One region of the Pseudobacteroides sp. genome, then DNA from elsewhere that is predicted to be linked to it. Evidence: a T-box and tRNA genes for the amino acid it is inferred to sense, from the RefSeq annotation. Region 1 holds a T-box; the other regions hold tRNA genes.
What was found. The T-box of region 1 lies ahead of pheS (phenylalanine--tRNA ligase subunit alpha). A T-box ahead of a tRNA ligase gene usually reads a tRNA of that ligase, here a tRNA-Phe.
Positions count from the first base shown of each region.

Region 2: it encodes a tRNA-Phe, which carries the amino acid that the T-box ahead of pheS (phenylalanine--tRNA ligase subunit alpha) is inferred to sense. The anticodon was not compared.
Region 3: it encodes a tRNA-Phe, which carries the amino acid that the T-box ahead of pheS (phenylalanine--tRNA ligase subunit alpha) is inferred to sense. The anticodon was not compared.

Region 1 is NZ_DATCTU010000032.1:185,761-193,799, forward strand. Features, by position in the region: gene pheT (phenylalanine--tRNA ligase subunit beta) at 1-1,098, opposite strand, end outside; gene pheS (phenylalanine--tRNA ligase subunit alpha) at 1,135-2,154, opposite strand; T-box leader at 2,345-2,599, opposite strand; gene VIO64_RS05425 (MtnX-like HAD-IB family phosphatase) at 2,884-3,552, shown strand; gene VIO64_RS05430 (iron-containing alcohol dehydrogenase family protein) at 3,536-4,600, shown strand; gene argH (argininosuccinate lyase) at 4,795-6,174, opposite strand; partial or broken gene VIO64_RS05440 (argininosuccinate synthase) at 6,370-7,599, opposite strand; gene ruvC (crossover junction endodeoxyribonuclease RuvC) at 7,716-8,039, shown strand, end outside.
Region 2 is NZ_DATCTU010000098.1:1,300-9,338, forward strand. Features, by position in the region: gene VIO64_RS15550 (copper amine oxidase N-terminal domain-containing protein) at 1-1,231, opposite strand, end outside; gene VIO64_RS15555 (hypothetical protein) at 1,668-1,829, opposite strand; gene VIO64_RS15560 (hypothetical protein) at 2,218-2,424, opposite strand; tRNA gene VIO64_RS15565 (tRNA-Cys) at 2,542-2,613, opposite strand; tRNA gene VIO64_RS15570 (tRNA-Gly) at 2,673-2,744, opposite strand; tRNA gene VIO64_RS15575 (tRNA-Phe) at 2,748-2,823, opposite strand; tRNA gene VIO64_RS15580 (tRNA-Asp) at 2,829-2,905, opposite strand; gene hslO (Hsp33 family molecular chaperone HslO) at 3,108-3,983, opposite strand; gene VIO64_RS15590 (cold-shock protein) at 4,146-4,349, opposite strand; gene VIO64_RS15595 (MGMT family protein) at 4,466-4,792, opposite strand; gene VIO64_RS15600 (class I SAM-dependent methyltransferase) at 4,806-5,549, opposite strand; partial or broken gene VIO64_RS15605 (small, acid-soluble spore protein, alpha/beta type) at 5,684-5,818, opposite strand; gene VIO64_RS15610 (S41 family peptidase) at 6,007-7,233, opposite strand; gene VIO64_RS15615 (murein hydrolase activator EnvC family protein) at 7,368-8,039, opposite strand, start outside.
Region 3 is NZ_DATCTU010000095.1:41,874-49,912, reverse strand. Features, by position in the region: gene VIO64_RS14900 (protein-glutamate O-methyltransferase CheR) at 34-816, shown strand; tRNA gene VIO64_RS14895 (tRNA-Leu) at 1,144-1,230, opposite strand; gene VIO64_RS14890 (nucleotidyltransferase domain-containing protein) at 1,309-1,848, shown strand; gene murD (UDP-N-acetylmuramoyl-L-alanine--D-glutamate ligase) at 1,964-3,358, shown strand; gene VIO64_RS14880 (dockerin type I domain-containing protein) at 3,600-5,468, shown strand; tRNA gene VIO64_RS14875 (tRNA-Tyr) at 5,526-5,607, opposite strand; tRNA gene VIO64_RS14870 (tRNA-Phe) at 5,611-5,686, opposite strand; tRNA gene VIO64_RS14865 (tRNA-Ile) at 5,757-5,830, opposite strand; gene VIO64_RS14860 (M42 family peptidase) at 6,032-7,075, shown strand; gene VIO64_RS14855 (M42 family metallopeptidase) at 7,072-8,039, shown strand, end outside.

The DNA of each region.
Region 1 (8,039 bases):
GCGGGAGGATGCTTCAGTACGAAGACCCAACTTTTTACCGGTAAGTCTTACGGATATTCCATGGAAATTGGCAGATTCAAAAAGTATGGTTTTTGTATTATCATCTACTTCTGAGTTGGCTCCGCCCATTACCCCTGCTACTGCAACAGGCTTTACGCCGTCAGCTATAACAAGCATTGAGGAATCAAGGCTTCTTTCCTGTTCATCCAATGTTTGCATCACTTCGCCGTCAACTGCTCTTCTTACAATGATCTTTTTATCCTGCAACTTCTCAAGGTCGAATGCATGCATGGGCTGGCCAAGCTCCAACATAACATAGTTTGTGATATCAACTATATTGTTGATTGATCTTACGCCTGCTGTCTTAAGCCTGTCTTTAAGCCATTTTGGGGATGGACCTATCTTGACGTCCTTTACAACCCTTGCTGCATACCTTGGACATAGATCGGCATCTTTTATTTCAACGGATGCGTATTTAGCTGCATCGTCTCCTTCTTCCTTAACTGTGATTTCCGGCTTTCTAAATTGGGTTCCAAGGGTTACCGCTGATTCTCTTGCCAATCCCACCATGCTGAAGCAGTCAGGCCTGTTTGAAGTGATTTCAAACTCCACTGTTATCTCATTAAGGCCTAATATTTCTTTAATATCCTTGCCTAAGGGGAGTTCCTTATTAAGGATAAAAATTCCGTTTTCTGCTGCTTCAGGGAAGTCTTCCTTAGTCAGATTCAGTTCTGCTATGGAACACATCATACCACATGACTCTATGCCTCGAAGCTTTCCCTTTGATATTTTTTTATCTCCAGGAAGGGTAGCACCAACCAAAGCCACAGGAATGAAGTCTCCAAGGCTTATATTCTGTGCACCTGTTACAACCTGGATAACTTCGGTACCCACATCAACCTTGGTAACCTGGAGCTTATCTGCATCAGGGTGCTTTTCTATAGATATTATCTTGCCAACCACAACCTTGGTGATTTCTTCACCTGCGGTATCTATGCCCTCAACCTTTGAACCTGACAGGGTCAGTGCGTTTGCGTACTCTTTGGGGGGTACATTTATATCAACATAATCTTTTAACCAACTAAGCGGTGCTTTCATTTTTATATCTCCCTTCTTCCGTCAAATTAGTAATTCTTAAAACTGATTTAAAAATCTAATATCATTTTCATAAAATAACCTTAAATCATCTATATTAAATCTGCCCATTGCAGTTCTTTCAACTCCTATACCAAAGGCAAAACCGCTGTATACATCGGGATCGATGCCACACCTCTCAAGAACCTTAGGATGTACCATACCAGCACCCAAAACTTCAATCCACCCCTCATTTTTACACATTCTACAACCTGAACCCCCGCAGGACCAACATGAAACATCAACTTCCGCACTTGGTTCAGTAAAAGGGAAGTGGTGGGGCCTGAGCCGTATTTTGGTGTGTTCTCCGAAAAGGCTTTTTGCAAAAACCTGAAGAGTTCCGATCAAATCGCTCATGGTAACTCCTTTATCAACTACTAGGCCTTCTATCTGATGGAATATAGGGGAGTGGGTGGCGTCAACAGCATCTGAACGGTATACTCTACCGGGGCTCAATATCTTAATTGGAGGCTTCTTATTCTCCATTACCCTTATTTGTACCGGTGAGGTTTGAGGCCTTAGAACAATTTGCTCATTTATATAGAAGGTATCCTGTGTATCCCTTGCAGGATGACCCTTAGGGATATTCAGAGCTTCAAAAGAGTAATAATCAAATTCCACCTCAGGACCTTCAGCAATTTCATATCCCATACCAATAAAGATGTCCTTGATTTCATCGGTAACGATGCTTAAAGGATGCTTTTTACCAAGGTTTTTACGTTTCCCTGGTATTGTTACATCAATCACTTCTTTTTGAAGCTTTTCCGACCTCTCTTTTTTAATGAGTTCATTGTTTGTTTCTTCGATTTTACCTTCAATGAAAGCTCTAACTTCATTTGCAAGCTGACCTATAACAGGGCGTTCCTCAGCAGATAGGGCACCCATACCCCTTAACACACCAGTCAGCTCACCTTTTTTTCCTAAATATTTAACACGAAGGGATTCGAGATCCTGAATAGACTGAACGTTGGAAAGTTCTTTCTCTGCCAGATCCTTAATACTTATTAGCTGCTCTCTCATTTTTTATATTCCTCCTTTATAAGATTAATCTGTAGTATTTAAGGCATGATTAAAAAACTACTTCCGCTTTTGAGCGGGTGTTGACGAGTTAAGTCAACACATAAGCGAAATTTATAGCGGATGTTATTTTTTGATCATGACAAGGCATGATTAAAAAATAACTCACCACATTAAAAAAACCCTCATCCCGAAAAGGGACGAAGGTAATCTCCGTGGTACCACCCAAGTTTTCACCAAATAAAAAGGTAAACACTCATTACTTTAACGGGTTTGCTCCGGCATCTCCTACTATAGGGAATAATCAATATTTGAACTATTCCTCAGTTCAAAGATGCAGCTCCAGAGGGAACTTCAACGGTTTGTCTCATGGAGATACTTTCAGCCGCCGATATCTCCTCTCTAAAATCGACTATGTCCGTCTACTTTACTCTATCAAAGCTTTTGACAATTTAGATAATTATAGCACATGTTAAAAAAACATACAATATAAAAAGCAAATGTTGTGGTATGGCAAAAAATGTTTTTAATGAGTTTTACATATATGGTATAATCTATAGAAACCAAATTCTATCGCAGTTATATATTAAAAAACGGCAATATTCTTGCATTTGTTGCATTTAATACTGAATTAATAATCAGCTAGGTGGTTAACATACTATAATATATGAATGTGATTAAAACAATCAGTAATTTGCAGTAGTTGATTCTAATTGGATTGGAGCTTAGTTTATGAAGGATTTTATTTTTATATCGGATTTTGACGGTACTTTAACGGATGAGGATTTCTACTTTATTATCATGAAAAAATTTCTTGGAGATAAGGGTAAGGAAATTTATAGAAACTGGACAAGTGATAAAATGACTGTACTTGAGTTTCTGAAAGCCATTTTCGGGTCTACAAATGAAAGTGAAGAGGAAATTTTAAAGGCAGTAATGGATATAAAGTTTGATACATATGCAAAGGAATTCATAAAAAGCATTAGGGAAGCAAACGGTGATTTTATGATCCTTAGTGCAGGTTGTAATTATTATATTGATAAACTTCTCGAATATTTGGAAATTAAAGATGTAAAAGTAATATCAAATAACGGCGTTTATCAGGACGGAAAGATAGTTATGACAGCTGACACAAGCAGCCCGTTTTATTCCGAAACCTATGGAGTGGATAAGGCTCTGGTTGTAGAGCATTATAAGAAAATGTATCCAAAGCTGTACTATGCAGGGGATAGTGAGCCTGATTTTAAAGCATCTAAAATAGCGGATATTATTTTTGCAAGGGGACACCTGCAAAAAATGCTGCAAAACTCCGGTCATAATTTTGTAGCTGTCGATAACTTCAATGAAATAGGAGCTTATTTGAACCAAATGGGAGTGATTAACTATGAAAGCAGGAAATAACAGAATATCCATACCTGCAATTCTGGAGGTAGGCAAGGGAAATCTGTCATACATTGGAGCACTTATTGAAAAATCCGGGTTCTCCAATATTGTCATGTTTTTGGGCCAAGGGATAAACGATATGTTTGGTGAAAGAATACGCCAGTCATTTAAATTCCAGTCCACAAAGATTGTGAAGACAATAGAAAGCGATAATATTGATATAAACAGCATTGTAAAAACAGCGTTTACAATACCTGCAGAGGCGGATGTTATTGTTGGTATAGGAGGGGGGAAGGCCTTGGATGTTGCAAAGTACTGCTGCTTTTTAAAGAAGCTTCCTTTTATAAGCGTCCCCACTTCTGCATCAAATGACGGTTACTCCAGTTCAAGCTGTTCGCTCATCATTGAGGGAAAACGTACCTCGGTAAATGCGGTTATCCCCTATGGAATTGTTGTAGATATAGATGTAATTAAGGAAGCACCTGAAAAGTATATATTTTCAGGAATCGGAGATCTGGTTTCTAAGATTACAGCTATCTATGACTGGGAGTTTGAAGAAAAGAACGGTAAGGGAAAAGTGGATGACTTTGCTGTAATGATTGCAAAAAAATCGGTCAACAGCTTTGTAAGAACAGAATTTAAAAGCATTAGGGAAGATTTCTTCATAAAGGAATTAGTTGACTCTTTGACTATGAGCGGTATAGCTGTAGAAATTGCACAGACATCTGCACCGGCAAGCGGAAGCGAGCACCTTATATCCCATGCACTAGATAAGATACTTGATGTGCCTAAGCTACATGGACTTCAGGTTGGTGTCGCTACTTACCTCATGGCTAAGGTTCAGGAGCATCGCTTTGAGAGGGTAACAAAGGTGTTCAATTCAACAGGTTTTTTTGAGCATGTCAAGACCCACGGTTTAAAAGCCAGCGATTTGGAAAGTGCTATTGACTTGGCACCTTCAATAAAGCCAAACAGGTATACATATATTCATATGGACGAGTACAGGCAGAAGGCAAAGCAAATTATCAGGGAAGATGAGATTTTGAAGAGCATATTGGTATATTAAAAACTATTGCTGTACAGAGGAACAAAACCATGAAATGATTTTGTCAACCTTGGTCGTTGTCGTGAGAAATTGTGGTGTGCATCCCTAATAATTTCCTAGACATTGAAAAAGCTGCTACAAATTGCTATGATTAACAGTTTGCAAGCAGCTTTATATGTCTCTAGGAAATTGTGGGGTATTCTACACCACGAATTTTAAGCCTTTGACTCAATAAATGCACGTCCGGTATCAATAGATTGCTGTACGCTTTCTTTTGCCGGACCTCCAGGAAGTTTCCTTTCTGAAACGCACTTTTTAAGGCTGATTTCCTCGTATATGTCATCCTGTATTGAATCTGAAAACTCTTTAAGCTCATCCATTGACAGCTCATCTATGGAGATATTCTTTCCTATACAGTAAAGCACCATTTTACCTATTATCTCATGTGCTGTTCTGAAAGGAATACCCTTTTTGACAAGATAATCTGCGATGTCTGTAGCGTTGGTAAAGCCTCCCTGAGCAGCTTTCAGCATATTATCGCCTTTAACCTTGATTGTTGCAAGCATATTGGTAAATACGTTAAGGCACAGCTTTACAGTATCTACGCTGTCAAATATTCCTTCCTTGTCTTCCTGCATATCTTTGTTATACGCAAGGGGAAGGGATTTCATAACAGTAAGGATTGACATGAGACTTCCATAAACCCTTCCTGTCTTACCTCTGACCAACTCCGCAACATCAGGATTTTTCTTTTGGGGCATTATACTGCTTCCGGTACTATAAGAATCATCCATTTCTATAAATCCAAACTCATAGGAAGACCACAAAATAAGCTCTTCTGAAAACCTGCTTAAGTGCATCATAATAATAGACAAGCATGATGCCAGTTCAATTACAAAATCCCTGTCACTAACTGCATCAAGACTGTTTTCGGTAATTGAGTCAAACCCTAATTCTTTGGCTACCATATGCCTGTCAAGGGGGTAGGTGGTACCTGCTAAGGCACCTGAGCCAAGAGGCATTATGTTGGTTCTTTTGTAGCAGTCGCCAAGTCTTTCGGTATCCCTTCTAAACATCTGGAAATAAGCCATGAGATGGTGTGCGAAGGTTATGGGTTGTGCACGCTGAAGATGTGTATAACCAGGCATTATTGTATCAAGATTTTGTTCAGCAAGCTTTATTATGGTATTTAAAAGAGAAATAAGAAGGTTATCCAACTCGTCTATTTCACTCTTTAAATACATTCTTATATCAAGGGCGACCTGGTCATTTCTGCTTCTCCCTGTATGTAGCTTCTTACCGATATCACCAATTCTTTCAATCAGTATTTTCTCTACATTCATATGAATGTCTTCAGCATCAGTTTCAAACTCAACTTGACCGTTGTCAATATCTGATAGTATTTCAAAAAGAGTTTTCTGTATAAGTTCAGAGTCTTGAGGTGGTATAATACCACAATTACCAAGCATTTTTGCATGGGTAATGCTTCCGATAATATCCTGCTTATACATCCTGCTGTCAAATCTTATTGAAGAATGAAAGTCATCAACAATCTTGTCAGTATTTTTTTGGAATCTACCGCCCCAAAGCTTCATTTGTTCTTCACTCCCATGTTTATTATTTGATCATGATTAACCCTTTTTCTTGGATTTAGTTGAGTTGTTTTTTTTCTTTTCGGTACTTTTTGAGGAAGCTTTGGAAGACTCCTTGGATGCACCTTTGCTTGCACTCTTTGATTTATCCTTGCTCTTCTCTGATGATTTTGAAGCACCTTTTGAGTCTTTGCTCTTTTTACCTTTATCTTCACTACTTAATATGTTCTGTTTCATTAAAGCACTAACTTTCATAGGAAGACCAAAGAGGTTTATGAATCCTTCAGCATCTTTTTGGTTGTAAACCTCATCTCTGCTGAAAGTTGAAAGCTCTTCGCTGTAAAGTGAATATGGAGATTTAGCTCCTGCAGGCATACAGTTACCTTTATACAGCTTCATTCTTACTGTACCTGTAACATTTTCCTGAGTCTTGTCTACAAAGGCTGATAAAGCTTCCCTTAATGGTGTATACCATTGACCGAAGTAAACCAACTCTGCAAATCTTTGAGAAACCAAATCCTTGTAATGGAGAGTATCCCTGTCAAGGCATAAAAGTTCAAGTTCTCTGTGTGCAGCATAGAGAATAGTTCCACCCGGTGTTTCATATACACCCCTTGATTTCATTCCCACCAAACGGTTTTCAACCATGTCTACTATGCCTATACCGTTTTCGCCGCCAATTTTGTTGAGAACTTCAATAAGTTCGACAGGTTTGTATTTTACGCCATTTACTTTTACAGGGATACCTTTTTCAAAGTATACCTCAACATATGCAGGCTTATCGGGAGCCTTTTCCGGTGGAACCATAAGCTTTAGTATTTTATCGTATTGAGGCTCATTCCATGGATCTTCAAGATCCTGACCTTCATGGCTTAAATGCCACAAATTTCTGTCCATGCTGTAATTATCTTTTTTGGAAACAGGAATTGGAATATTTCTTTCCAATGCATAGTCAATAGCATCTTCCCTTGATCTTATATCCCAGATTCTCCATGGTGCTATTATTCTAAGATGAGGTGCAAGTGCTTTTACAGTGAGTTCAAACCTTACCTGGTCATTACCTTTACCTGTGGCACCGTGTGCTATTGCTGTTGCACCTTCTTTTAAAGCTATATCAATCATTCTTTTAGCTATTATCGGTCTTGCAAAAGATGTACCTAAAAGATATTTGCCTTCATATATCGCATTTGCCTTAATTGTAGGGAATATAAAGTCAGTAACGAATTCTTCCTTTAGATCTTCAATATAGATTTTACTTGCACCGGTTTTTATAGCTTTTTCGTTAAGGGGATCAAGCTCTTCTCCTTGACCGACATCGGCAGCCATAGCTATAACTTCGTAATCATAATTTTCTTTAAGCCATGGTATTATTATTGATGTATCTAATCCGCCGGAATAGGCGAGAATTACCTTTTCCTTCTTGCTCATACCAAATCCTCCTCTTATATGTTACAATGTATTTATTATTTTAATGTTTAATATTATACAATAGACTGTATAAATATGCAATAAAACATAGGATTTATCAAAGGAGTTGTTTTTAGTTGATTATAATGGGGATTGACCCTGGAGTTGCAATAACGGGATATGGTATAGTAAAATATGAGGGGAACAAATTTTCGGTTATAGATTATGGTGCAGTTACAACCGAAGCAAAAGAGCTGCTTCCTAAAAGGCTTCTTATATTAAACAGTATGCTGGAGGAACTGATTTTAAAAAACAAACCTGATTTTGTGGCAGTAGAAGAATTGTTTTTCAATAAGAATATTAAAACCGCATTAACAGTAGGCCATGGACGAGGAGCGGCACTTTTATCGGCTGCCAGACTTGGTGTAGAGGTCTTTGAATACACGCCTCTTCAGGTAAAA
Region 2 (8,039 bases), on a different contig from region 1:
AATCATAACGTTTTCCATTCGTTGTCCCGTGTTCATACATTATACCGTCATCATAAATACTGATACCAGACCAAGACGTCGGAGAATGTGGAGCGTCATTAGGATTAAAATGATAATACATATAAAGATAATCATATTTGTTAAAATATTGCCATTCACCGCCAGCATCCTTATCTGATGTGAAAGTATAATCCAATTTGTCATGCCATTTACCGTCAGCATCTATTGTAGTAGTAAGCTTTGCATTATCATCTTTAATACTCCCGGGCAAATTTACAGCAACACCATTAACTTTAAACGGTATTTGCCTGGCTCTCGGATCTGGCATATCAGAAGTTTTTATAAGCACTATGTAAAAAGGTTTTTGACCCCTGATGGTATAATTGTCACCCTTAAATTGTATAAACATAAATGTTTTACCGTTGAGGTGCTGTATTTCATAATGTGAAACGGTATATCCATTGCCCATAGAAGCGATATAACCTTTAGTCCAGGCAAGAGGCACAAATTCTTTATTTCCATCGGAATGAACACCGGTTACCATCATTCTTACGCATCCCATATAGAAGGTATAAGTAATGGGGTCCACAAAATCCCGTCTTGTCAACTCTATTGAATCAAATTTTTCAAGAGTTTCAACACTGTCAATTTCCCATGGCCATATATAACTTCTTTTTGTTGAATCGGTTCCATCAAAATCTTCAGGCGTTTTAACAAAGCCGATTTGTTCCCATTGCCCCATTGCATCCTTATCATCTTCGTAATCACCAACTTTTAGCACTTCATGAATAGCACCATTTTCATCTTTCGTAACAATAATATTTGGATCATTATCCTGATAAGTAGTAGTCTTGACTTTAGGAGTAGGTGTTGTCTTATCATCAGTTTTAATTGAAGTAGTGTCAGAAGTGGTTGCTGTTTTATCCGTAATCTTAACTGATGCAGTAGAACCATCCCAAGTAACGCCTTTCCCTAAGACGTCAGAGATAGCCCTAACAGGTAAGTATGTGGTCCCGTCAACAACAAACGGGGTAACAGCTTTACCGTTAGAATCTTTATCAACCTTAGTACCATTTACATAAAGGCTGATAGCTTTTCCACCGGAAGTGAAGCATGCTGTAAGTTGTTTGATTACCTCTTTAGCAGCCGCAGATGCAGGTGTAGTTGTACCAAGAATAAGTGCAAGTATTACACCAATTGACATGTAACCAAGCTTATTAATTTTTATCATTTTAGCCTCCCTTTTACTCAGCAACATTTTGCTACTGGCATCCAGTTGTTTTTTATAAATTCCATAAACCGGTTTTAATCGCTGCCATTCTTTTCTTTATTTCGGCAAAAGCATTGATTTTCAAAAGCATCGTTTTCAGTTTTTATTAAATTTTCCAGAAATCAGATTTTCTAATAAGAAAAAGATATGATGCTTTTCCGCTTTTCGTGTATATTTTTTAGGTCGTTTTTACACTCTTAATACTTACATTATCTGGATACAGGTATAGTAAAACCCACCTTGCTATCCAGTTTGCCATTTTAACATCTCCTTCGCAGTTATGTTAGTATATCATTGATTTACTAGCAAATTCATTAACCTTTGCAGCAGAATCACGGTATTTAAAAGAAGCTTAATAAGCATTCATATTTCACGTTTGAATAAAGCAATTAAATTTCTACAGTTTAAGCCATTTAACGTCTTTGGGTACATAACCGCGATCCTGTAATATAGAAGCAATTGCAACTTTCTTTAACATATTGCCTGTTTTATAATATTTATCAATCAGCTCACTGTCGCTTATGCCTTGGCATAGGCGTTTTCTTTTTCTTACGTTCAATTAGACAGTAATCATGTGAGATTACGAATACTATGCATTGATAGTAATACATGCTCCAATTTGCTGTTTTAGCATTAAGATTGTGCTTTCAGAATTTTTATTCTGCCGTTTTTATTGTTTTGCAAGAGATATTAATTTGACTTTGCCCCCGACGTTAAAGTGCTGAACTACAAAGTATTAAGTTCTATAACCTTAAGCAGTTCTTTAATACAATTTGTATCAACACAACGTATTCTACCTTCATCCCTTTTCTTTCTTAGCCCAATAGATAGGAGGGGATTAATTTGAATTGCTCCTTGTCCAATAAGCCAGTTAAATAAAGCATTTAGGTTACTATATGGTCTATTAAATTTAGCAGGACACGCATCTGATAGTGGTGTTAAGAAAGCTAATAACTCTTTTTTAGTATATCAATTTGCACTAAATTACCAGACTGTCTCATAAACCTTTCAAAAGTATTGTTATAAGCCCTAATTGTCAACTCTGACATCCCTTGTGCTGTCTTAAACTTAAGAAAATCACTCATAGCTTCATGAAGAGTCTCGTAATGATTATTTGTTACATTAGAAATGTTTTTTATACGTTTCCTTTGCATAGCAAAATACCCCTAAACTTTAATTTTAATTTGAAAGTTAAAAGGGTAAACCTTTATCCCTGATTGATTCGAGAGACATTAAAAAACCCACAGAACACATAATTCTGTAGGTTTGAGAGGCGCCACCCAGATTTGAACTGGGGAGTAAAGGTTTTGCAGACCTCTGCCTTACCACTTGGCTATGGCGCCATATCACTGAGACTAGACACTAGATCCTTACGGTTTCTAATTTCTAGTCTCAGTTGTAGAGCGGGTTACGAGATTTGAACTCGCGACTTTCACCTTGGCAAGGTGACACTCTACCGCTGAGTTAAACCCGCAAATGGTGCCCAGAGCCGGAATCGAACCAGCGACACGTGGATTTTCAGTCCACTGCTCTACCGACTGAGCTATCTGGGCATTTATGGCGACCCGGAAGGGGCTCGAACCCTCGACCTCCAGCGTGACAGGCTGGCATTCTAACCAACTGAACTACCGGGCCAAATTAAATCGTCTAACTTAGAACTTGATGCTTTTGGTGCTTCAACTCATCATCAGCCACAAGCGACAATTGATAGTATACTCAAATAAATTCATAATGTCAACACTAAATTTAATTATTATTGTAAATTATATCTCTATTACTAGCTATTATTTAATATTTCTAATTAATACTTACAAATTCACAATTTCTATATTAATCCTTAAAGCCTCTCAACAATATCCTTCAAATCTTGCTCGGTAAATTGATATTTTTCATTGCAGAAATGACAGACCAGCTCTGCATGATGTTGTTCGTTTATTATGTCATTTATCTCATCTTTCCCCAAGCTGACCAAGCCTGCTTCCATGCGATCCCTAGAGCAGTTGCAAAGATATTTGCACTGTCCCATTTCAGTAACCTTGGGGCTTAAGCCTTCAAGTATAACATTTAAAATATCCTCGGCCTTTTCATTCTTTAAAAGCTCTGATACCGGAGGTATGGTCTTAATTCTTTTTTCCAGATCATCAATAATCCCCTCATCGGCATCCGGCATAACTTGAATGAAGAATCCGCCGGAATTTATTATACTCTCATCCGAGTCAACCTGTACACCAAGTGATACAATAGTTGGGATCTGTTCTGAATAATAGAAATAACAGGATAAATCCTCAGCTATTTCTCCTGACACCAGATTAACGTATCCAACATATGGCTCTTTAAGGCCTAAATCTTTTATTATGTTAAGGTACCCTGGTTTTCCGACAGCCGAAGCAATATCCAGTCTGCCTTCATCGGTAAAAATGTTGTCCACCTGAGGATTGTAAACATATCCTCTTACATTTGATTTGGAATCCGCTACAACTACTATTCCCTCTATAGGGCCGCTGCCCTTCACCTGTATTGTTATTATGTCTTTTTCACCCTTTAGTGTCTTGGACATTAAAGCAGCTGCCGTCAATGTTCTTCCCAATGCGACAGAAGCAATTGCAGTAAGGTTGTGTACCCTGCTTGCTTCCCTTACCATATCGGTTGTGTCGGCCATAAATACCCTCAGCTTGCCGTCAGCTGCTGTGCCGCTTATTATATAATCCTGCATGCTATTATATAGTCCTTTCAAACTTATATTATATGTTTTGTAATAAATTGTTTCTTACAATATATATTTTAAAAATATATATTAAAAAATTGAAAACCCCGATATAAATTATACCGGGGTAGATAAGGCTCATTACCGTTTTAGTTTCGGTGTTGAACTAAATTAATTAGCTCTCTGAACTTTAGCAGCCTGAGGACCTTTAGCTCCTTCAACTACTTCAAATTCAACTTCTGCACCTTCCTCAAGTGTCTTAAAGCCGTCCATGTTTATTGCCGAAAAATGAACAAATACGTCATTTCCGCCATCTCTTTCGATGAATCCGAATCCTTTTTCAGCATTAAACCACTTTACTCTTCCTCTTTCCATCTAGAACTCCTCCTGAAATAAATACTAGTTTTGTAGGCATATTGCATGCCTCATCAATTCTACAACATTTTATCACACTATTCAACAGCTTGTCAAGAACAATAAAGAACATAAAGTCAAGAGCCAATATTTTCTTCATCGCATCTCCACAAATATATGCCTAAATTTATTTTTTCATTCATATCAAATATTATACCTTCCTTAATAAGAAGATCTTTCTGTGCTTCTCTTCCTCCAAATGCAAATCCTCCGGCTAGTTCCCCATGCCTGTTTACAACTCTGTGACAAGGCACATCTCCTTTATATGGATTTGAATGCAGTGCCCATCCCACAATTTTGGATTTTTTGGGTTCGCCCGCCATTCTTGCAATCTGACCATATGTTGCCACTTTTCCCTTGGGAATTTTTCTAACTATTTCATATACACGCTCAAAAAAACCCATTATCCAAACCTCCTCACTGTGACTTTCTACATACAAAGAAAATCCTTTCACTTTCTGTTTCCGGTTTTCTAAAGGAGAATTGGTCATATATACCTAAAAGCTCCATACCTTTTATACTTGATATTAGTGTTTTTAGTTCTGCTATAGAATAAGCCCTTTCATAATGGAGTTCATCAAACCTGTCATATTTACCCTGATTTTCTACAAAAAAAGTTAAATCAAATTCACATATTCTCTTAGATCTATTATAATTATTTGCCCATATGTACGTAATATCCTTGCCTACTTCATATAATACATTATTTCCCAGAGTGTTTTCCAGTTTAAATTCTGAATTTATATCAAAAATTAATAATCCACCTGGATTTAGGTAGTTTGCAGCAAGCTTGAAAAAATTTTTAAGTTTTCTCTTATCGGTAATATAATTTATAGTATCCATTAAACATAATGCAGCATCAACAGTTCCATACAATTCAAACTCAGTTATATCCTGGTTTAGGTATAATATGTCAAGTCCTTTCTCCTTGCTCTTTTCAGATGCACACGAAAGCATTTCGCAAGACAGGTCTACTCCTATCATTTCATAGCCCTTTTCGGCAAGATTGATGCAAACACTTCCGGTACCGCACCCTAAATCAAGCATTAATGAAGGCTTACAACTATATTTTTTGAATATACTCTCAATATAATCCGACCATTTTTTGTAATCCACATCATACATCAGCTTGTCATAAACATATGCAAAATTATTGTAAATAACACTTCCCCCTTATACCACTTTTAAAATATATGAACAAAATCATGAAATGATTTTGTCAACCTTGATGTTGTCATAAGAAATTGTGGTGTAGCATACACCATAATTTCCTAGACATTTAAAAAGTCAGCAAATCAAGCTTGCTGACTTTCTCCTGCATAATATAGCTTCTTTCTTTTTGAGACTATTCCGCCAATTCTTCCGGTTTCCTTCGCAGTCAGGCCCTTCCACCCAAGTTTTTTCACCTTTTCGCTTAAGCCCAATTCGGCTACAACCTGATTTTTTATTATTTCTTCAATTTTCTCCACAAATCCACCTCCATAAAAGAAGTACAAAATCGCTTTATACGCTTTTCATTTAGTCATGATCAAAAAATAACTTCCGCTATAAATTTTTCATTCATGCCTTAGTATGTGGAAATGTGCTGGTTTTATACAATATTTATATATAATACAAACTATTTAACTTGCTCTTTAATATAATCGACTGCTTTTTTAAACTGGACATCCTTTTCTCTAGGAATATGTGACACCGGATAATCCTTGTACTCGTCAAGGGACTCTATCTTTAAATCGGGCTCTATGCCAATACCTTGAATACATTTGCCGGAAGGGGTAAAGTACCTTGAAACCGTTACCTTCAACCCTGAACCGTCTTTAAAACCATAAACCTGCTGAACCAAGCCTTTTCCAAATGTCTTTGTGCCTATTAATTTACCCTTTTGGTGATCCTTGATAGCTCCCGATAATACCTCGGAGGCACTTGCACTATTACCATTAACAAGCACTGCCATCGGATAACCAAACTGCCTGTCATCAGACAATTTTTCATCCCTTTTTTTATTTTTGTCCTCTGTATAAACTATAAGACCTTTTGGTAATAGCCTGTCGGCGATTTCTACAACCTGCTCATAGTCACCCCCAGGATCATCCCTTACATCTATAATAAGACCTTTTAGCCCTTTGTCTAAAAGTTCATTTAAGGCTCTACTGAAATACGAATATGCATCATTGTCAAACATAAGAATCCTGATATAACCAATATTTCCTTCTAGCATTTCCCACTTTATGTTTGAAACTTTTATTTTTTTCCTGATAATATCAAGGTCTATGGACTTTTCTTCCGATGGTCTGTAAATTGTAACTTTAACTGTAGTATTTTCTTTTCCCTTAATCATTTTAATGATGAGATTCTCGTCTTTTATTGAAGTTACATCTTTTCCGTCAACTTTAATAATTTTATCGCCTTGTGTAAGCCCTGCCTTTTTAGCCGGCGATCCCTCAAAGGCCTCCACAATAGTCAATATCCCGTCATTATCCATTATTACATTCATACCGATACCAACGTATTCTCCCTCAGTGCGTTCGGAAAAACTGCTCATTTGTTCCTTTGTAAAATATACGGTATAGGGATCCTTCAATGCATCTGTCATGCCCGTGATGGCCCCCTCAAGCATCTTGTTTTCGTCAACCTTGTCATAATAGGTATTTTTTAGTATTCCTTTTATTTGATTAAATTTTTCTACACTTTCCTTATCAACTTCTTTTTTATCGAATGAGACATTATTTCCGCTACCCATCAAATTAAACCCATTAAACAGAAAGAATGTCAATATAAACGTAATTACTGCTGTCACAAATACCAAAGATATCATCCCTGCAACTATACTTTTTTCATTATTCAAAACATAACACTCCTTAGGTAGTTTATTAATATAATAATATGCATCAAAAAACACTTATAAACCCAGACTTATCCGGGTTTATATATTGTGACAACAATGTAGGGCGTTTCAGCCGTTTTTTAATGTATAAAAAATTAACGTGCATATTGGAGGGGGTTAACTGTAGCCCCATTTCTTCTTACTTCAAAATGCAAATGTGGTCCTGTAGACAATCCTGTACTTCCAACTTTAGCTATAACTGCTCCAGCATCCACGCTTTGTCCCGTACTCACCAAAAGCTTACTGCAGTGAGCATATAAGGTTGCAATCCCTCCGCCATGATCAATAATTACAGTATTACCATATCCGCTTTGCCACCCTGCTACAATAACAACGCCCTTATTTGCAGCTACAATTGAAGATCCTGATGATGCTCCAATGTCTATTCCAGTATGCATTTTATACTTTTTCAATACAGGATGGAACCTGTTGCCATAATAGGAAGTTATACTGTGGGAACTCGGTGCAGGCCAAATCATATTGCCGCCAATGTACTTTACTTTTCGTTGAAGAGACCTGATCTGACTTTCCAATTCCTTGGATTTTTTGATAAGCTCGTCTTCCTGCTCATCAAGCTTTTCAAGCTTATCGTTTATCTCTCTGATCTCATTTTCCAAATCAGCCCTTGATGCTTTAAGGCTTTCAATTTGCTTTTTCTTTTTGCCGATCATACTTTCTTTATCAAGCTTCATTTTTTCCTTGAGGCTTTTTTTATATTCAATATCGGATTTAGCTCGTTTAATTTCTTCAATAAGCTCCTTATCCTT
Region 3 (8,039 bases), on a different contig from region 1:
TTATAGCTATCTTAAGAGAAAGGGAAGATAAAAATGAATGATTACGAATGGTTTAAGGGTGAGGTGTATAAACTTTCAGGCATTGATCTTTCTTGTTATAAAGAAAAGCAAATGAAGAGAAGGATAGAGGCTCTAATAAGGAAGTACGGGATGGAGCCTTATGAAAGCTATTTGCAAGCCATAAAGGCTAAAAATGACATGTACAATGAGTTTATAAACTACCTGACTATAAATGTTTCTGAATTTTATCGAAACCCTGAGCAATGGGAAGTTCTAAAAAATGAAATACTTCCTATGATTTTAAATGTTAACAAAAAGCCCCGAATCTGGAGTGCTGCGTGTTCTACAGGAGATGAACCGTATACACTTGCAATGATTTTGAACAACTTTATTCCGTTAAATGAAATTAGAATTATAGCAACAGATATAGACCGAGAAATATTAAATAAGGCTCAAACGGGAATTTATTCAGCCAAAAGCCTTGCAGGATTGCCTAAGAACTATTTAAACGAGTATTTTACTTCAATTGGTGACACTTATCAGATAAAGGAAAGTGTAAAAAAATGTGTAGATTTTAAGCATCATAATCTTTTAAAGGATCCTTACCCGACAGATTTGGACTTGATTGTATGCAGGAATGTACTTATTTACTTTACTGAGGAAGCAAAAACAAATATCTATTATAAATTTAATGCTTCGTTAAAGCCTCATGGCGTACTTTTTGTCGGAAGTACCGAGCAAATAATAATGTCAAGTAAGTTTAACCTAAAGTCTTTGAAAACATTTTTCTATGTCAAGGAGAACCAAAACAAGTGATATAAAAAGACATAAGCCTCTACAAGCCGTTAGAGGCTTTTTTATGTCTAGGCTCCTTATGATAACATCAACATGATAGCATCAAGGTTGCAAAAAAGCAGCGGGAAATATTTTAAATCAATTAAATATTGACTAGCAAAATTATTTGTGCAATAATATACCAGTCCAAAAATTGCAATAGCTAAAAGTATGGGAAATAAAATTGAGATAAATGCTTTTAAGTACTATAATATTAAATAAACATAGAACAAAATCTCAAAGAGATTTTATAACCTTGATATAAAAAATAGTTTCAAAGATGTGAATCTTTGAAACCATTTGATTAATTGGTGCGAGAGACGGGACTTGAACCCACACAACCTTGCGGCCACTAGAACCTGAATCTAGCGCGTCTGCCAATTCCGCCACTCTCGCAAAATTAACGCACACCTATTGTACTAAATATATAAAAAAAAAGCAAGTGGAAATTTATAAATTTTTTTGGGGGAACAGATGAGAGTTGATTGGTTGGAAAATGACAGGTTTATAAACAAGGTGGATGAAATACTGGAAAAATGTATAGATAGTCTCGGGATAGAGATTATGAGCATTGTTTTGTACGGATCACGGGCAAGGGGAGATAGAAATTCACAAAATGATTACGAGTTCGTAGTTCTCGTAAATAATAATACTCCTCTCAATTCTTTTATTAAATTAACAAATGTCCTAAGAATTGAACTTTTAAGGGAGAAGTTGTTTTTGGTCAAAATACTGCTGTATACTCCGGAAATATTTGAAGAAATTTTATATTCCGATAAGGTTACAGGTACATTTTTATATATGATATGCAAAGAAAACATAATCATTTATGACAAGTTTGGTACATTCATCTCCATTAAAGAAAGGCTTGCAGTAAATAACATAAAAAAAGAAGAAGAATTTCTTAATCAATGTATTGAATTTGCAAAGATGCTTGGTTCGCAGAAGTGGGAAAGAAAATGGGAGAAGACTCTTATGCAGTACAAGTATATGAAAAAAAGAAGGGAAATTTAAGGCAAATTTATACTTAATTTTATAATAGATTTGTATATGTTTGGAATAATATAATATTGCAATATGTATGATTATTAACGCTTTAATATAAATTAAGTATCGGGAGGAAATAATGTTGAACGATAAATTGCAAGAGTATAAGAATTACATAAAAAACAAAAAGATTGCCGTGTTAGGGATTGGTGTAAGTAATGTGCCCCTTATTAAATATCTTTCGTCCATAGGCGTAGATATAACAGCATTTGACAAAGCCGATGAACAGAAGCTTGGGAGCATTGTAAAAGAGCTTGATGCATTAGGGGTTAAGTTTAGCCTGGGCGAAAACTATTTGGAAAGCCTTAAAGGCTTTGATATAGTCTTCAGAACGCCTGGAATGAGGTTTGACCTTCCCGAGCTTTTAGCTGCTAAAGAAGAGGGGGCCGAAATAACTTCAGAAATGGAAGTTTTTTTTGAGCTGTGTCCTGCAACTATTTATGCAGTTACAGGCAGTGATGGAAAAACTACCACTACCACACTTATCCATAAATTCCTGACAGAGCAGGGGTATAGATGCTGGCTTGGCGGTAATATAGGTAATCCGCTTTTAGACCGTATCGAAGAAATAGAAGAGAACCACAAGGTGGTATTGGAGCTAAGCAGCTTCCAGCTCCATACTATGAAAAGGAGCCCTAACATAGCTGTTATAACAAACATTTCGCCAAATCATCTTGATGTTCATAAATCAATGGAAGAATATGTGGAAGCCAAGAAGAACATATTAAACTTTCAGGACAGCACCGATAAGCTAATTATAAATTTCGATAATGAAATAACAAAAAGTCTCTCTAGTGAAGCAAAAGGAGAAGTTGTCTATTTCAGCAGAGTTAATGAATTGGATAATGGGGCCTTGATGAAAGACGATAATCTTGTTTACAGGAAGAATGGTATTGATACAATCATTGTGTCTGCCCATGAAATTGTCATACCGGGTGTCCATAACGTAGAGAACTATCTAGCTGCTATAGCAGCTGTTATTGATGATGTTAAACCTTCAGTTATGAAAAGGGTAGCAACAACCTTTAAGGGAGTAGAGCACAGAATAGAGCTTGTAAGAGAGATTGAGGGAGTAAAATTCTACAACGACTCCATAGCAAGCAGTCCTACAAGAACTATAGCAGGGCTTAATTCATTCAAGCAGAAAGTTATATTGATTGCTGGAGGCTACGATAAAAAGATTCCTTATGATTGCCTGGGTGAAATAATTGCAGATAAGGTTAAAGGCTTGGTTCTTATCGGGCAGACCGGTAAAAAGATCGATAAAGCGTTAAAGGACGAAATAGAAAGAACAGGTAAAGGAAGCGATATTCCTGTTGTGTATTGTGAAACGCTGGAGGATGCAGTAAACTCAGCTTCCAAGCAAGCAAAAACGGGAGATATAGTAATATTATCACCTGCAAGTGCAAGTTTTGATATGTTTAAGAACTTCGCAGAACGGGGTGAAATGTTTAAGGAAATTGTAAACGGTTTGTAATTTGGTGTTTGGCTTGCAGCTGATCTAATGACCTTAAAATGGTCATAGATCGGCTTTTTTATGTCTAGCAAATTATGGTGTATGCAACACCCCATTCCTCATGACAGTAATCAAGGTTTATGAATAGGAAATCATGATTTTAATAATGATTGTAAATCTGGGTTAATAGGTAAAACATGATTCACACATGGGCGTTATTGGTATAAAATAATGCTATAAAATTTAAATGGGAGGAATGGTTATGAAAAGAGTGTTGGCGTATCTTATGATATTTGTTTTTATTGTAGCATTGCAGCCGATGAATTCCATATGTTCCGAGGTTCAGGAAGACTATAAAATATACGGATATTTGTGTACAGATCACAAGTTAACAAATTCCGTAATGAATTCTGGATTCAGGGTATATTTGCCGAGCTGTAATATAGAAGCATATACTGATAGCAGCGGATATTTTGAAATCACCGGAAAATTCATTCCTGGGGCGGACACCAATATTTATGTAACTAAGGAACAATACCTTACAAGATATATAAGTATTAGCCCTGTAAAAAATATGATGATTGGTTCACCTCAAGTTCCATTTGAAATGTGTGCCGGTGATGTAAATAATGATAATGCTGTAAATATGTCTGATATAGTTATACTGGCATCATCATTCAATACATTAAAGGGTGATGACAAATATTCATATAAAGGCGATCTAAATTGGGATAGTGCCATAAACATGAGTGATGTGGTAATTATAGCTAAAAACTTCAATAAAACATCAGAGAGTTATATAACGCCTATGAAGTCTGAGATAACCGATATTAAAATGAAAGTTGGGGAAGTATTTGCAGTAACCAAAAGAGAAGGGGGCTCAGGTATTAAATGGAATGCAGAAATTTCCGATGATACGGTTGTGGTATTAGATAAATCAACCATTGAAAACACAGAGCCTGCTGGTGCCCCTTACACTCATACATGGGAGTTTAAGGCGTTATCGCTGGGCAATGTGATTGTGACCTTTCATTCAAACTATGTGGGAGGTATGCCTGATATATACAACATAAAGGTTGAAGGTAACCCGCAAAACAGTACACCAATCCAATCAAGCAGTACACCAACCAAGCCGTCAGATACACCAAGCCCATCAGCATCGCCAATCCCCAGTGCAGTGGACCATTCTATGCTGACTCCATATTCGGACTGTAATATAGTTCCCGGACAAAATACTATATTCTGTCCTACATTCCAAATGGCCTGGGACGGTCTGAAAAAGGATGCTGGCGGTGACGTGGTATTAGAAGGCAAACCCCCGCTTGCCGATATTCTCAATAAGGGGTTTGATTGGTCAAACTCACTAACTGAAGATAGTTATGTTGCTATATCAGGTATTGGTGACAATATGGTAGAACAAATTAAAAACAATCTTAAGTCCAAGTTCGGTGATGACGCTCCTGAAGTTGAATCTATAGGTCCTGGGGGATACATATCCTGTGCATTTTTGCTGAAAAAAATGAAATTTGCAAAGTCATTTGAAGACACACGTCCTATTTTCTTTAGCTCAAATGGTGAAACTACTCAGGTAGCGTCTTTTGGAATAGAAAACGGATCTAAAAGGTATAATGATCTTTCCAGTCAGGTTAGCATATATGATTATAAAAACGACAATGATTTTATAGTTAAGTTATTACCGGAAGACACAAATGAAGAAATAATTCTTGCAAAGGTTGCACCAGGTGAAACCCTCAATAAAACATATGCAGAAATAATGGAAAGGATAAAAAAATCAACGCCGGAAAGCTTACGATTCACTGAATCCATAGCAATACCTGAAGTGAATTTGAATATTGAAGGAGAATATTCTGATTTGCATAAAAGAATTTTTAATCAAGCTTTATATGACTATAAGATTACAAAAGCATATCAGAATGTAAAATTTAAACTGAACAAGGATGGAGTAAAACTTGCTTCAGAAGCAATTATACTTGCAACGCCTTCTGCTATCATGAATAAAAAGAACTTGGTGTTTGACAAACAATTTTTGATATGCCTTAAACAGAAGGATGCACAAAATCCATATCTTTTAATCTGGATTGATAATCCAGGGGTTTTGGTAAATAAATAAGCGATTGTACTTTCCTAGAAATTAAAAAGATCAGTTCAATGAACTGATCTTTTTTAGTGGAGGGAGATGGATTCGAACCATCGAAGTCAGCGACAACAGATTTACAGTCTGCCCCCTTTGGCCACTCGGGAACCCCTCCATATGGTGCCCAGAGCCGGAATCGAACCAGCGACACGTGGATTTTCAGTCCACTGCTCTACCGACTGAGCTATCTGGGCTTATTAAATGTCAACTTTTTATAAGGTATAAACCAAACGATTTATATTTCTGCTTATGTATTAAAGCAAGTGGGCCTTCAGGGACTCGAACCCCGGACCAACCGGTTATGAGCCGGTTGCTCTAACCAACTGAGCTAAAGGCCCTCAAAAAAGTCACATGTGTTAGTATAGTAGAAAATAGCTATTTCGTCAAGAGAAATTTAAATAAATTTATTATTTTTTTTAATTATAAGTCAATAATTGCATATTTTTTAAAACAATGCTAATATTAAAATCGATCAATATTTATATTTGCTTGTCGCAAATATAGAATACTTTTCTACTGAAGTTTCAACGAGGTGAAAAATGGATTATAAAGATATATTAAAGGAATTGGTATCAATAACGGCTGTTTCAGGCTTTGAACAAGCTTCCGCTGAAAGAATAAAGGGTATTATGGAAGGGAAATGTGACGAGGCTTCAATTGACAGCTTTTTTAATGTTATAGGGATTAGAAGAGGTACCGGGGATAATCCTAAGAAAATAATAATAACAGCTCACTATGATGAAATAGGTTTTCTGGTTAAGAGCATTGATGATAAGGGATTTATAAAATTAACAAATATGGGTGGAATTGACCCTAAACTTCTATTAGCACAAGAGGTTGTTATTCACGGCAAAAAGGATATAGTCGGTATAATAGGTGCAAAGCCGCCCCACCTGTTAAAGCCGGAAGAAGCAAAGAAGGCGGTTAAACTGGAGGATTTATCGGTTGATACAGGCCTGGGTAAGGAGGAATTAAGGAAAATTGTATCCATTGGAGATACAGCTACATTAATGGTTCCATTATTGGAACTTGAAGGAAATAAAATTAGTTCCAAGTCTTTGGATAATAGAAGCGGAGTAGCTGCAATGATTGGAATTATGAACGAGATTTCAGGTATCAAGCTGAAAAACGATGTTTTCTTTGTAGCCACTACCCAGGAGGAGGTTGGATTGAGAGGAGTGCAGGTATCATCCTACGCAATTGCTCCTGATGCAGCAGTGGTTATAGATGCATGTCATGGTGATATGCCGGAATGCCCTAAAGAGTCCATTTATCCACTTGGTAAAGGACCGGCAATAGGTCTTGGTCCAAACCTTCACAGAATTTTGACCGGAAAATTGTTCAAAATAGCTAAAGACAACGATATTCCACACCAGACCGATATAGAGCCTGATAACACCGGAACAGAGGCTTGGGCACTGCAAGTGTCAAGATCAGGGATTCCAACTGTGCTAGTCTCCATACCATTAAGATATATGCATACAGGAACGGAAACCTTAAGTATTTCGGATGTGGAAAACACCGTTAAGCTGGTTAAGGCGTTCTTAACAGCTTTAGATGACGGGATGGAGGGGATTTTGTGATATTAAAAGAGCTGACTGAGTTAAACGGAATTTCCGGCAGCGAGTACAATGTTATGGAATTTATAAAAAGTCATGTAGAAAAATATGCAGATAATATACAAGTAGATTCAATGGGTAATCTCATTGCTTTTAAAAAAGGGATTAAGGGCAAATATAAGGTCATGCTTTCAGCCCATATGGATGAAGTAGGATTAATGGTGACAGGTTATCAAGATGGCATGCTTAAGTTTAAGAATGTTGGAGGCCTTGATGATAGAATACTTCCAGGAAAAAGAGTTCTGGTAGGTGACAAGCGTTTACCCGGCATAATCGGTGTTAAACCCATTCACTTGCAGGAAAGAGATGAACGGGGCGTAAATATTAAGCTTAAAAGCATGTATGTAGATATAGGTGCTGACAAGAAGGAGGAAGCTGAAGTACTTGCTCCTTTAGGAGAATATATCGCTTTTCACAGCGAGTACACCGAACTTGGGAATGACGTTGTTAAAGCAAAAGCATTGGATGATAGGGTAGGCTGTGCCATTCTTATGGAGTTGATCAAAGAAAAATATGACTTTGATTTATATGTTTGTTTTACTGTGCAGGAGGAGGTGGGCCTTAGAGGCTCCGAAGTAGCTGCATACAGGATAAAACCACATCTTGCTCTTGTTATGGAGGGCACTACATGTTCAGATGTCCCGGGAGTTGAGGAACACAGTTACTCATCAACATTGGGCGGTGGTGCGGTTCTTACCATCATGGACAGAACTTCATACTCAGATAAAGCTTTAGTTAATTATTTATATAAGCTTGGTGAAGAAAACAATATAAAGGTTCAATTTAAAAGGACTACAACAGGCGGTAATGATGCAGGGAAAATCCAGCTTACGGGATCGGGTGTGAAGGTTGCTTCAATCTCGGTTCCATGCAGGTATATTCATTCACCTGTTTCAGTAATGAGCAAGAGGGATTATAACTCCTGCCT